2 regions of the Streptomyces sp. NPDC052109 genome follow, and region 1 is predicted to be linked to the other one. Evidence: riboswitches for the same ligand, from Rfam matches in the RefSeq annotation. Region 1 holds a riboswitch; the other holds the start of a gene.
The links. A riboswitch is a leader RNA that binds a small molecule or an ion and turns the genes downstream of it on or off. The one in region 1 is predicted to bind thiamine pyrophosphate.
Positions count from the first base shown of each region.

Region 2: another riboswitch for thiamine pyrophosphate. It lies ahead of thiO (glycine oxidase ThiO); the one in region 1 lies ahead of AB0L59_RS16990 (thiamine ABC transporter substrate-binding protein).

Region 1 covers NZ_JBFAWF010000007.1:120,947-126,158, reverse strand. Annotated here, with positions in the region: gene AB0L59_RS17005 (MFS transporter) at 1-485, opposite strand, end outside; gene AB0L59_RS17000 (TetR family transcriptional regulator) at 739-1,335, shown strand; gene rlmN (23S rRNA (adenine(2503)-C(2))-methyltransferase RlmN) at 1,816-2,922, shown strand; TPP riboswitch at 2,946-3,054, shown strand; gene AB0L59_RS16990 (thiamine ABC transporter substrate-binding protein) at 3,138-4,211, shown strand; gene AB0L59_RS16985 (iron ABC transporter permease) at 4,250-5,212, shown strand, end outside.
Region 2 covers NZ_JBFAWF010000001.1:1,060,013-1,065,224, forward strand. Annotated here, with positions in the region: gene pknB (Stk1 family PASTA domain-containing Ser/Thr kinase) at 1-34, opposite strand, end outside; gene AB0L59_RS04835 (thiazole synthase) at 193-987, opposite strand; gene thiS (sulfur carrier protein ThiS) at 991-1,209, opposite strand; gene thiO (glycine oxidase ThiO) at 1,206-2,369, opposite strand; TPP riboswitch at 2,367-2,478, opposite strand; gene AB0L59_RS04850 (hypothetical protein) at 2,532-2,882, shown strand; gene AB0L59_RS04855 (FAD-dependent oxidoreductase) at 2,915-4,147, shown strand; gene AB0L59_RS04860 (Rv2175c family DNA-binding protein) at 4,272-4,637, shown strand; gene thiE (thiamine phosphate synthase) at 4,729-5,212, shown strand, end outside.

The DNA of each region.
Region 1 (5,212 bases):
ACGCCGCCCGCGATGGGGCCGGCGGCTATGGCGAATCCGACCACACCGGTCCAGATGCCGATGGCCTTGGGCTGCTCCGCGGGCTCGAAGACGTTCATGATGATCGCGAGGGTGGCGGGCAGGATGAAGGCGCCGCCGAAGCCCATCACGGCGCGGAAGGTGATGAGCTGCCCTGAGGAGTCCGACAGCGCGGAGAGCACGGATCCCACACCGAACACGGCCATGCCGAAGAGCAGCACCTTCTTGCGGCCGAGGCGGTCACCGAGCAGCCCGGCGGTGAAGAGCAGTCCGGCGAAGACCAGCGTGTAGGAGTTGACCGCCCACTCCAGCTGGCTCTGGGTGGAGCCGAGTCCGGTGGGAGCAGGCTGGGCGATGGTCTTCATCGCCACGTTGAGGATCGAGTTGTCCAGCATCACCACCAGGAGGCTGCACGCAAGCACGGTCAGGATGACCCAGCGTCGGCGGTGGACCGCTTCGGAGACCATCCGTCGCTGGGCAGGCAGCGTGGACGCAGCGGAAGTCGAGGAATCGGTGGGTGGTGATGCCACAGGGGGCCTCCAGTGATGTCGGTGGTTCTGCGAGGGCGAGGGGGAGGCCGTCGGCCTCGATGGCGGGAGGAAGCGCAAGGCCCCGCTTGATCCACCGGGAGACCTCGCCGACGCGAAATAGATGTCGCTGCCAATCTAAACGGGGCCTAGGATAGATGGCAAGTGACATCCATTCGAGGAGAGTGATTCCATGGGCCGCGTGTCCCAGGCGCAAGCACAGGAAAACCGGCAGCGCGTCGTAGCCACCGCCTCCCGGATGTTCCGTGAGAAAGGCACTGCGGTCAGCGTCGCCGACCTGATGAAGGCCGCCGGACTCACCCACGGCGGGTTCTACAAGCAGTTCGCCTCCAAGGAGGACCTGGTCGACGAGGCCATCGCCCACGCCTTCGCCGAGCAGGCGGCACACTCGGCGGTGGCACTCGAGGAGCACGATGCGGAGCGCGAGGCCGCCCGCCGGACGCTGATCGAGGACTACCTCTCGGTCTGGCACCGCGATCACGCCGGGGAGGGCTGCCCCGTCTCCGGATTCGCCGCTGACCTCGGGCGCGAGCCCGACCAGGTCGCACGCGCCCGCCACGCGTACATCAACGGCGTGCGGAACCGGGCCGCTCGGCTGGCCACCGGGGACAACGACGGCATGGCCCAGCTGTGCACCATGGTCGGTGCCCTTGTCCTCGCCCGCGCCACCCGGGGCAACCCGATCTCCGAAGAACTGCTGCAGGCCGCGCGCACGGCTCTCACCGGGAGTGGCACCGGGCGGCCCGAACCTCAGCAGCGCACGGACTGACCCAGAGCCAGCCGGCGTCCACCTCACGAAACCGACGCCGCCATCCTCGGCACGAGCGCGGACCCCGACGTCACTGGCGACGGCTGCTGCACCAGCCGCCCCCCCCGGCGACAGCGGCGGAAACGGGCTGGGAACGGCGGCAACACCGGCGCTCCGGCCCCGGTCGGAAGCGTCCCGGGTCGGCAGCCGGCGTGCGCCCATGGAGGCAACGGGTCAACACCACCTCGCGGGAGGCGTCGGTAACGGACGGCCGAGGTCCCGCGCGCCCTGCGAGGAGGCGCTGGTCGATCCATGGTTCCAGATCTGCTCAGGCCTGAGTGACCGCCTCGACGCCTTCGGCGGCGGCGCCCGAGTGGACGGACTGGGCCGTCCCTGGGCCGTCCGAGGCCGCTCAGCGACGACCACTGACGACTGCTGACGACAGCGGTAGCGAGTCACGGCCGCAGGTCACCCATTTGGATCTGCGACACTGGTAACGCCATGCCTAAGCCCGGAGAACTCACTTTCGTCGCGCCGCGCGGAGCCAAGAAGCCGCCGCGGCACCTTGCCGATCTCACGCCCGCCGAGCGCAAGGACGCGGTGGCCGAGGCCGGTGAGAAGCCGTTCCGCGCCAAGCAGCTCTCGCAGCACTACTTCGCGCGGTACGCGCACGACCCCGAGCAGTGGACCGACATCCCCGCCGGGTCGCGCGGCAAGCTGCGCGAGGCGCTGTTCCCGGAGCTGATGACCGTCGTCCGCCATCTGTCGACGGACGAGGGGACCACCCGCAAGACGCTGTGGCGGCTGTTCGACGGGACACTCGTCGAGTCCGTGCTGATGCGGTATCCGGACCGGGTCACCATGTGCATCAGCTCACAGGCCGGCTGCGGCATGAACTGTCCTTTCTGCGCCACCGGACAGGCCGGGCTCGACCGGAATCTGTCCACCGCCGAGATCGTCCACCAGATCGTGGACGGGATGCGCGCGCTGAGGGACGGGGAGGTGCCCGGGGGACCGGCCCGGCTGTCCAACATCGTCTTCATGGGCATGGGCGAGCCGCTGGCCAACTACAAGCGGGTCGTGGGTGCGATCCGGGCGCTGACCGACCCCGCTCCCGACGGGCTGGGGCTGTCGCAGCGCGGGATCACCGTGTCGACCGTCGGACTCGTGCCGGCCATCCACCGGTTCGCCGACGAGGGCTTCAAGTGCCGGCTGGCGATCTCCCTGCACGCTCCCGACGACGAGCTGCGCGACACCCTCGTCCCCGTGAACACGCGGTGGAAGGTGCGCGAGGTGCTCGACGCCGGGTTCGAGTACGCCGAGAAGAGCGGGCGTCGGCTCTCGATCGAGTACGCGCTCATCCGCGACATCAATGACCAGGCCTGGCGCGGGGATCGGCTCGGGCGGCTGCTCAAGGGCAAGCCCGTGCACGTCAATCTCATTCCGCTGAACCCGACTCCCGGCTCCAAGTGGACCGCCTCGCGGCCCGAGGACGAGAAGGCGTTCGTCGAAGCCATCGCCGCGCATGGTGTACCCGTCACCATCCGGGACACCCGTGGCCAGGAGATCGACGGAGCCTGTGGTCAGCTCGCGGCCACCGAGCGGTAATCTGGCCACGTCCACACATCTTCATATTCCGACAGGGGAGCGCCACAGCGCTGAGAGTGCGGCGGACAGGGCCGCAGACCCTCTGAACCTCGCCCAGGTCATTCTGGGTAGGGAGTTCGGTCATCACTCAAGCTGTTGCGCCCTGCCCGGGTTCTTCCCACCGAAGTCCCGGGCAGGGCCGCGTCTCTTCCTGGCCAACCCCAGGAGGACATCCAGTGCAGAACAAGACCTTCGTGGCCGTGGCGGTCGGGCTCGGCCTGATCGGCCTGTCCGCGTGCGGTTCCGGCGGTGCGAAGCCGGCCGCGGACTCCAAGACCGTGACCCTCGTCAGCCACGACTCGTGGGCCGTCTCCAAGAACGTGCTCCAGGACTTCGAGAAGCAGACCGGGTACAAGGTCAGGGTCCTCAAGGACGGCGATGCCGGACAGGCCGTCAACAAGGCGATCCTGACCAAGGACGACCCGCAGGGGGACGTCTTCTTCGGCGTCGACAACACCCTGCTGTCCCGCGCCCTCGACAACGGCCTGTTCCAGCCGTACTCGGCCAAGGGCCTCGACAAGGTCGGCGCCCCGTACCAGCTCGACCAGGACAGGCACCGGGTCACGCCCGTCGACTACGGCGACATCTGCGTCAACTACGACAAGGCCTACTTCAGCAAGCACAAGCTGACCCCGCCGCGGTCCTTCGCGGACCTCGCCAAGCCCCAGTACAGGAACCTGCTGGTCACCGAGAACGCGGCCACCTCCTCGCCGGGACTCGGCTTCCTGCTGGGCAGCGCAGCCCAGTTCGGCGACACCGGCTGGCAGGACTACTGGAAGAAGCTCAAGGCCAACGGCGTGAAGGTCGTCGACGGCTGGGAGCAGGCCTACTACCAGGAGTTCTCGGGCTCCTCCGAGGGCAAGAAGGCGGGCGGTGACCGGCCGCTGGTCGTGTCGTACGCCTCCTCGCCGCCCGCCGAGGTGATCTACGCCAAGAAGCGGCCCAGCACCGCCCCGACGGGCGTGGCCGACGGCACCTGCTTCCGGCAGATCGAGTTCGCCGGGCTGCTCAGCAACGCGAAGAACCCCAAGGGCGCCAAGGCGTTCATCGACTTCCTGGTCTCCAGGGAGTTCCAGGAGGACATGCCGCTGAACATGTTCGTCTACCCGGTGGTGCAGGGCGCCAAGGTGCCCACCGAGTTCACCGAGTACGGGCCGGCCGCCCAGCACCCCGAGACCATGGCCCCCGGCAAGATCGCCGCCAACCGTGACCAGTGGGTCAGGTCGTGGACCTCGCTCGTACTGAAGTAGCCCGGACCCGGCGGGGAAACGCGGCGCGGCTCGGGCTGATGGCCCTGCCCGTCGCGTTCTTCGCGGCGTTCTTCGCCTGGCCCGTGGCCGCGATCGTCGGACGCGGGCTGAAGGTGGACGGCGCCTGGCGGTTCGGGCGGATCGCGGACGTGGTCACGCAGCCGGACATCCGGCACGTGCTGTGGTTCACCATGTGGCAGGCGTTCGCCTCGACCGCGCTCACGCTGCTGCTCGCGCTGCCCGCCGCCCATGTCTTCGCCAGGCTCGACTTCCCGGGCAAGCAGCTGCTCCGCGCCGTCGTCACCGTCCCGTTCGTGCTGCCGACCGTCGTCGCCGGCAGCGCGTTCCTCGCCCTCGTCGGGCACGGCGGGCTGCTCGACGAACTGTGGGGCGTACGGCTGGACACCACCGTGTGGGCGATCCTGCTGGCCCACGTCTTCTTCAACTACGCGGTCGTCGTACGGACCGTGGGCGGGCTGTGGTCCCAGCTCGACCCCCGGCAGGAGGAGGCCGCCCGGATGCTGGGCGCCTCGCCGTTCCAGGCCTGGCGGAAAGTCACCCTTCCCGCTCTCGCACCCGCCGTCGCCGCCGCCGCGCTGATGGTGTTCCTGTTCACCTTCACCTCCTTCGGCGTCGTCCAGATCCTCGGCGGCCCCACCTTCTCGACCCTCGAAGTGGAGATCTACCGGCAGACCTCCGAGGTCTTCGACCTCTCCACGGCGGCCGTCCTCACCCTCGTGCAGTTCGTAGCCGTCGGCGCGATCCTCGTCGTGCACGCCTGGACGGTACGGCGGCGGGAGACCGCCCTCAGGCTCGTCGACCCGAAGGTGACCGCCCGCCGCCCGCGCGGCGCCGGACAGTGGACCCTGCTCGCCGGCGTTCTCGCCACCATCGCGCTGCTCCTCGTCCTGCCGCTCGCGGTCCTCGTCCGCCGCTCCCTGGACGCGCCCGGCTTCGGCTACTACCGGGCGCTCGCCGACTCCGACGGCGGTACGTTCCTG
Region 2 (5,212 bases), on a different contig from region 1:
GCCCGACAAGGGGGTCCTGAAGGGTCGTATCCACGCAGGCGAGTCTACGAGGAGGGACCGACAGTTCCTCCGCCGAGACCGCTTTCCCCCCGGCACTGAAGCCGACCTGTGACGCTTCGCACGAACAGGGGTTCTGACCTGGGCGAGCACGGTGGCGAGCGGTGCGCGGGGGAGACCGAAGGGCGACAGGACCTAGAAGGCCGGTCGCTCGGGATCCAACCGAGCCAGGCCCTCCGCAGGAGACGACGCCTGTGCGAGATACCGCCGCGGGATCCGCCCGGCCAGCCGAGCCAGCCGACCCCCCTCCACGGCATGCCTCATCGCGGCGGCCATGACCTCCGGCTCCTGCGCCCGGGTCACGGCTGAGGCGAGCATCACGCCCGCACACCCCAGCTCCATGGCCAGCGCGACGTCGGACGCCGTGCCGGCCCCCGCGTCCAGAATCACCGGCACCCGCGCGTGCTCGACGATCAGCTGGAAGTTGTGCGGGTTGCGGATCCCGAGCCCGGACCCGATCGGCGACCCCAGCGGCATCACCGCCGCACACCCCACGTCCTCCAGCTTCCGCGCCAGCACCGGATCGTCATTGGTGTACGGCAGCACCGTGAACCCGTCGTCGACCAGCGTCTCCGCCGCCTCCAGCAGCTCCACCGGATCCGGCAGCAGCGTCCGCTCGTCGGCGATGACCTCCAGCTTGACCAGATCCGTGCCGAGTGCCTCCCGCGCGAGCCGCGCGGTCAGCACCGCCTCGCCGGCGGTGAAACAGCCCGCCGTGTTCGGCAGCACCCGGATGCCCAGCCGCTCCAGCACGGACAGCACCGAACCGTGCACGGAGGGATCCACCCGCCGCATCGCGACCGTCGTCAGCTCCGTGCCGGAGGCGACCAGCGCCCGCTCCAGCACCTCCAGGCTGGGCGCACCGCCCGTACCCATGATCAGCCGGGAGGAGAAGGTCGTACCCCCGAGGACCAGAGGATCGTCGGCCATGGCTCAGCCTCCCTGGACCGCGGTGAGGACTTCGACCCGGTCGCCGTCGGCCAGCGCCGTGGCCGCCCACTGGGCGCGCGGGACGACGGTCTCGTTGACGGCGGCGGCCACCCCGGAGGGTGCCGCGACCAGCGACCGTACGACGACGTCGAGAGCGGTACCCGGAACGATCTCCCGGCGCTCTCCGTTGACGGAGATGGAAACAGTGACGGAGATGCTCATGCGGGCTGCTCCATGGGGACGGCGGTGCCGAAGCGCCGCGGCGTGAACGGGCGGGCCGCTTCCGGCAGTTCGCCGTCGGCCAGCAGCTGTGCCAGCACATCGCCGGTGACGGGGGTGAGCAACACCCCGTTGCGGTAGTGCCCGGTGGCCAGCAGCAACCCGTCGAGCCCGGACGGGCCGAGGAGCGGCGCGTTGTCGGGGGAGCCGGGGCGCAGTCCGGCCCGGGTCTCGGTGAGCGGCAGCTCGGTGATGCCCGGCACCAGCTCGTGGGCGTCGCGCAGCAACTCGTACACGCCGCCTGCGGTGACGGTCGTGTCCCAGCCCAGCTCCTCGCTGGTGGCGCCCACGACCAGTTCGCCGTTCTCACGGGGCACCAGGTAGACATGGCTGCCGCGGACTACGGCCCGTACGGTCCGGCTGAGGAACGGCGCGTACCGGCGCGGCACCGTCAGCCGCAGTACCTGCCCCTTCACCGGCCGCACCGGCGGCAGCAGCGCCTCGGGCACGCCCGCGAGCCGCCCGCTCATGCTCCCGGCCGCGAGCACCACCTGGCCGGCGCGCAGCCCGGTGCCGTCCGCGGTGGTGACTCCGGTGGCCCGGTCCCCTGCGACGTCCAGCCGCTCGGCCCACGCCCGGTGGAACACCACACCGGCCCGCTCGCACGCCGCCACCAGGGCCGCCGCCAGCAGCCGGGGATCGATCTGGTGGTCGCCGTCGACCCGCAGTCCGCCGCGCACCCCGGGCGCCAGCATCGGCTCCAGGCGCCGGCACTCACGCCCGGACAGCCACTCGGACGCAAGGCCCGAGCGCTGCTGCAGGGCGTGCAGTTCGCGCAGATGGGCGCGGTCGTCGGCGTCGAGCGCGACCGCGAGGGTGCCGCAGCGGCGATAGCCGAGGTCGTGGCCGGTCAGCTCGGTCAACTCGGCCGCGAAGTCCGGGTAGCGGCGGGCCGATTCCAGGTTGAGGGCGAGCAGTCTCTCCTCGCCGTAGTGCAGTTCGGTGACCGCGGCCAGCATCCCGGCCGCGACCCGCGCGGCACCCCCGCCGGGCTCGGGATCCACCACGGCCGTGGCGAGCCCGCGCTGCGCCGCGCGCCAGGCCGTGACCAGGCCGATGATTCCGCCCCCGATGACGAGGACGTCGGACGTACGTGACGACATGGGCGGTGAGCCCCTCCCTTCGCCGGCATGACCCGGATCAGGTTCGTACGGTCGGAGGCCGCCAGCCTCCCTCTCAGCCCGGTGCGTCCGGGCTCCCGCGAGTGCTTGTACGGTGGCCACCCTAGCCCGCCCCACTCCTCACCCGTAAGGGAGCCCCTGCCCATGGCCCGGTCGCTCGACGGACTGATCCTCGCCCCCGTGGCGGACCAAGCCCCAGGTCAGGTGGGCACCCGCACCCGGTTCGCGTACCACGAGGAGGACGGCGAGATCTGGGCCGAGTACGCCGGCGGCGATGTCGTGCGCGGCCATCTGGTCGGCACCCGGGAGGGTGACCGGCTGGACTTCCGGTACGTGCAGCTGAAGACCGACGGGACGACCTCCTCGGGGCACTGCGTGTCCACGGTCGTGGGGCTGCCGGACGGGCGGGTGCGGCTGGAGGAGACCTGGGAGTGGGAGTCCCAGGCGGGCACCGGTACGAGCGTTGTGGAACAGGTCACCGAGCACGCCCGCTGACTGACGCTCCGTCACGTGTCTATGGTGATCGGGTGAGCGAGCAGACAGCACAAGAGGGCACGTCACAGGGGCGGCGCGTGGTCGTCGTCGGCGCGGGCATGGCCGGGGTGCAGACCGCGGTCGCGCTGCGGGAGAGGGGCTTCAGGGGCGCCGTCACCGTGATCGGCGCGGAGCCCCACCAGCCGTACGACCGGCCGCCCCTGTCGAAGGCCGTGCTGCTCGGCAAGGCCGAGGACTCCGCGTTCGACGTGGACTTCGAGTCTCTCGGCGTCGAGCTGCGGCTCGGCTGCGAGGTCCTGGGCCTGCGCCCGGCCGAGCACGAGCTGGACACCGAGGCGGGCCCGGTGCCGTACGACGTCCTGGTCCTGGCCACCGGTGCGGAACCGATCACCCTGCCCGGCACCGAGGGCGTGCCCGGTGTGCACCTGCTGCGCACCCTGGACGACGCCGAGCGGCTGCGGCCGGTGCTGACCGAGCAGCACCGGATCGTGGTCGTCGGGGCCGGCTGGATCGGTGCCGAGTTCGCCACGGCCGCCCGGGAGGCGGGCTGCGCGGTGACCGTCGTGGAGGCCGCCGACCGGCCCCTCGCCGGCGCCCTGCCCGCAGAGATCGCCGCCCCCATGGCGGAGTGGTACGCCGAAGCGGGCGCCGAGCTGCGCACGCACGCGCGCGTGGAGCGCGTCGAGCCCGGCGCGGTGCTCCTCGCCGACGGCACCCGGCTGCCCGCGGGGGCCGTCGTCGTCGGCATCGGTGCCCGCCCCGCCACCGCCTGGCTGGCCGGCTCCGGCATCGGGCTGGGTCCGCACGGGGACGTCCTCGCCGACGACCGTCTGCGCACCTCCGTCGAGGACGTGTACGCCGTCGGCGACTGCGCCTCCTTCCCCTCGGCCCGCTACGGAGAGCGGCTGCTCGTCCACCACTGGGACAACGCCCTGCAGGGCCCGCGCACGGTCGCCGCGAACATCCTCGGCGAGAGCCCGTCGGTCTACGACCCGGTGCCGTACTTCTGGTCCGAGCAGTTCGGCCGGTTCGTGCAGTACGCCGGTCACCACGCCGCGGCTGACCGCATGGTGTGGCGCGGTGATCCGGCGGGCCCGGCCTGGACGGTGTGCTGGCTCCGCGAGGACCGCCTGGTGGCCCTGCTGGCCGTCGGCCGACCGCGTGACCTGGCCCAGGGCCGCCGCTTGATCGAGGCAGGCCGCGGTATGGACCCGGAGGCCCTGGCCGACCCCGCAAAGCCCCTGAAGGATGCCACGGCCGACTAGCCGGGGGGTGGCCGCCCGCGTCCCGGTGGGGGGCCGCGGGGAACTGCGCGACCAGCCACGACGCCGCCGCACCCGGACGACGACCCATCGCGGCCGAACCGGCGGAGCGCCTACCCTTGGCCACGTGACCGAGATTGACGCAAAGATCGATGCTCTCGTCCCCGGCTGGCTCACCCTGCCCGACATCGCCGAACAGCTCGGCGTCGAGGTGACGCGCGTGCGGCAGCTGGTCAAGGAGGGCCAGCTCATCGCCGTACGCCGAGGTGAGAACCGCGCGCTGCACGTCCCCGCCGCCTTCATCGACGGGGACAAGGTCGTCAAGGGCCTGTCCGGCACCCTGACGCTCCTGCGGGACGACGGCTTCACGGTCGAAGAGATGATCGAGTGGCTCTTCACCCCCGACCCGACCCTGCCGGGCACTCCCGCTCAGGCCCTGAGCGAGAATCGCGGCACGGAGGTGAAGCGCCGCGCCCAGGCGCTCGCCGTCTGAGCCGTACCGCACCACCAGAGGTGGCGTACGGGCCGTGGCCCGTACGCCACCCGTGAACGCCACCAGGGACACCGAGCAGGGGGACCCACGTATGTCCGACACCGCACGCGCCGCGCTCGCGGACGCCCGGCTGTACCTGTGCACGGACGCGCGCACGCGCCAGGGCGACCTTCCCGAGTTCCTGGACGCGGTCCTGGCCGGCGGTGTCGACGTCGTTCAGCTGCGCGACAAGGGCATGGAGGCCGCCGAGGAGCTAGCCCACCTGGAGGTCTTCGCGGACGCCTGCGCCCGGCACGGCAGGCTCCTCGCGGTGAACGACCGCGCGGACGTCGCCCACGCCGCCCGCGCCGACGTGCTGCATCTGGGCCAGGGCGACCTGCCGGTTCCCGCCGCCCGCGCCGTCCTCGGCGCGGACGTGCTGATCGGCCGCTCCACGCACGCCGAGGCCGAGGCCGCCGCGGCCGCCGTGCAGGAGGGCGTGGACTACTTCTGCACCGGCCCCTGCTGGCCCACCCCCACCAAGCCGGGCCGGTACGCGCCCGGCCTGGATCTGGTGCGGTACACGGCCGGTCTGG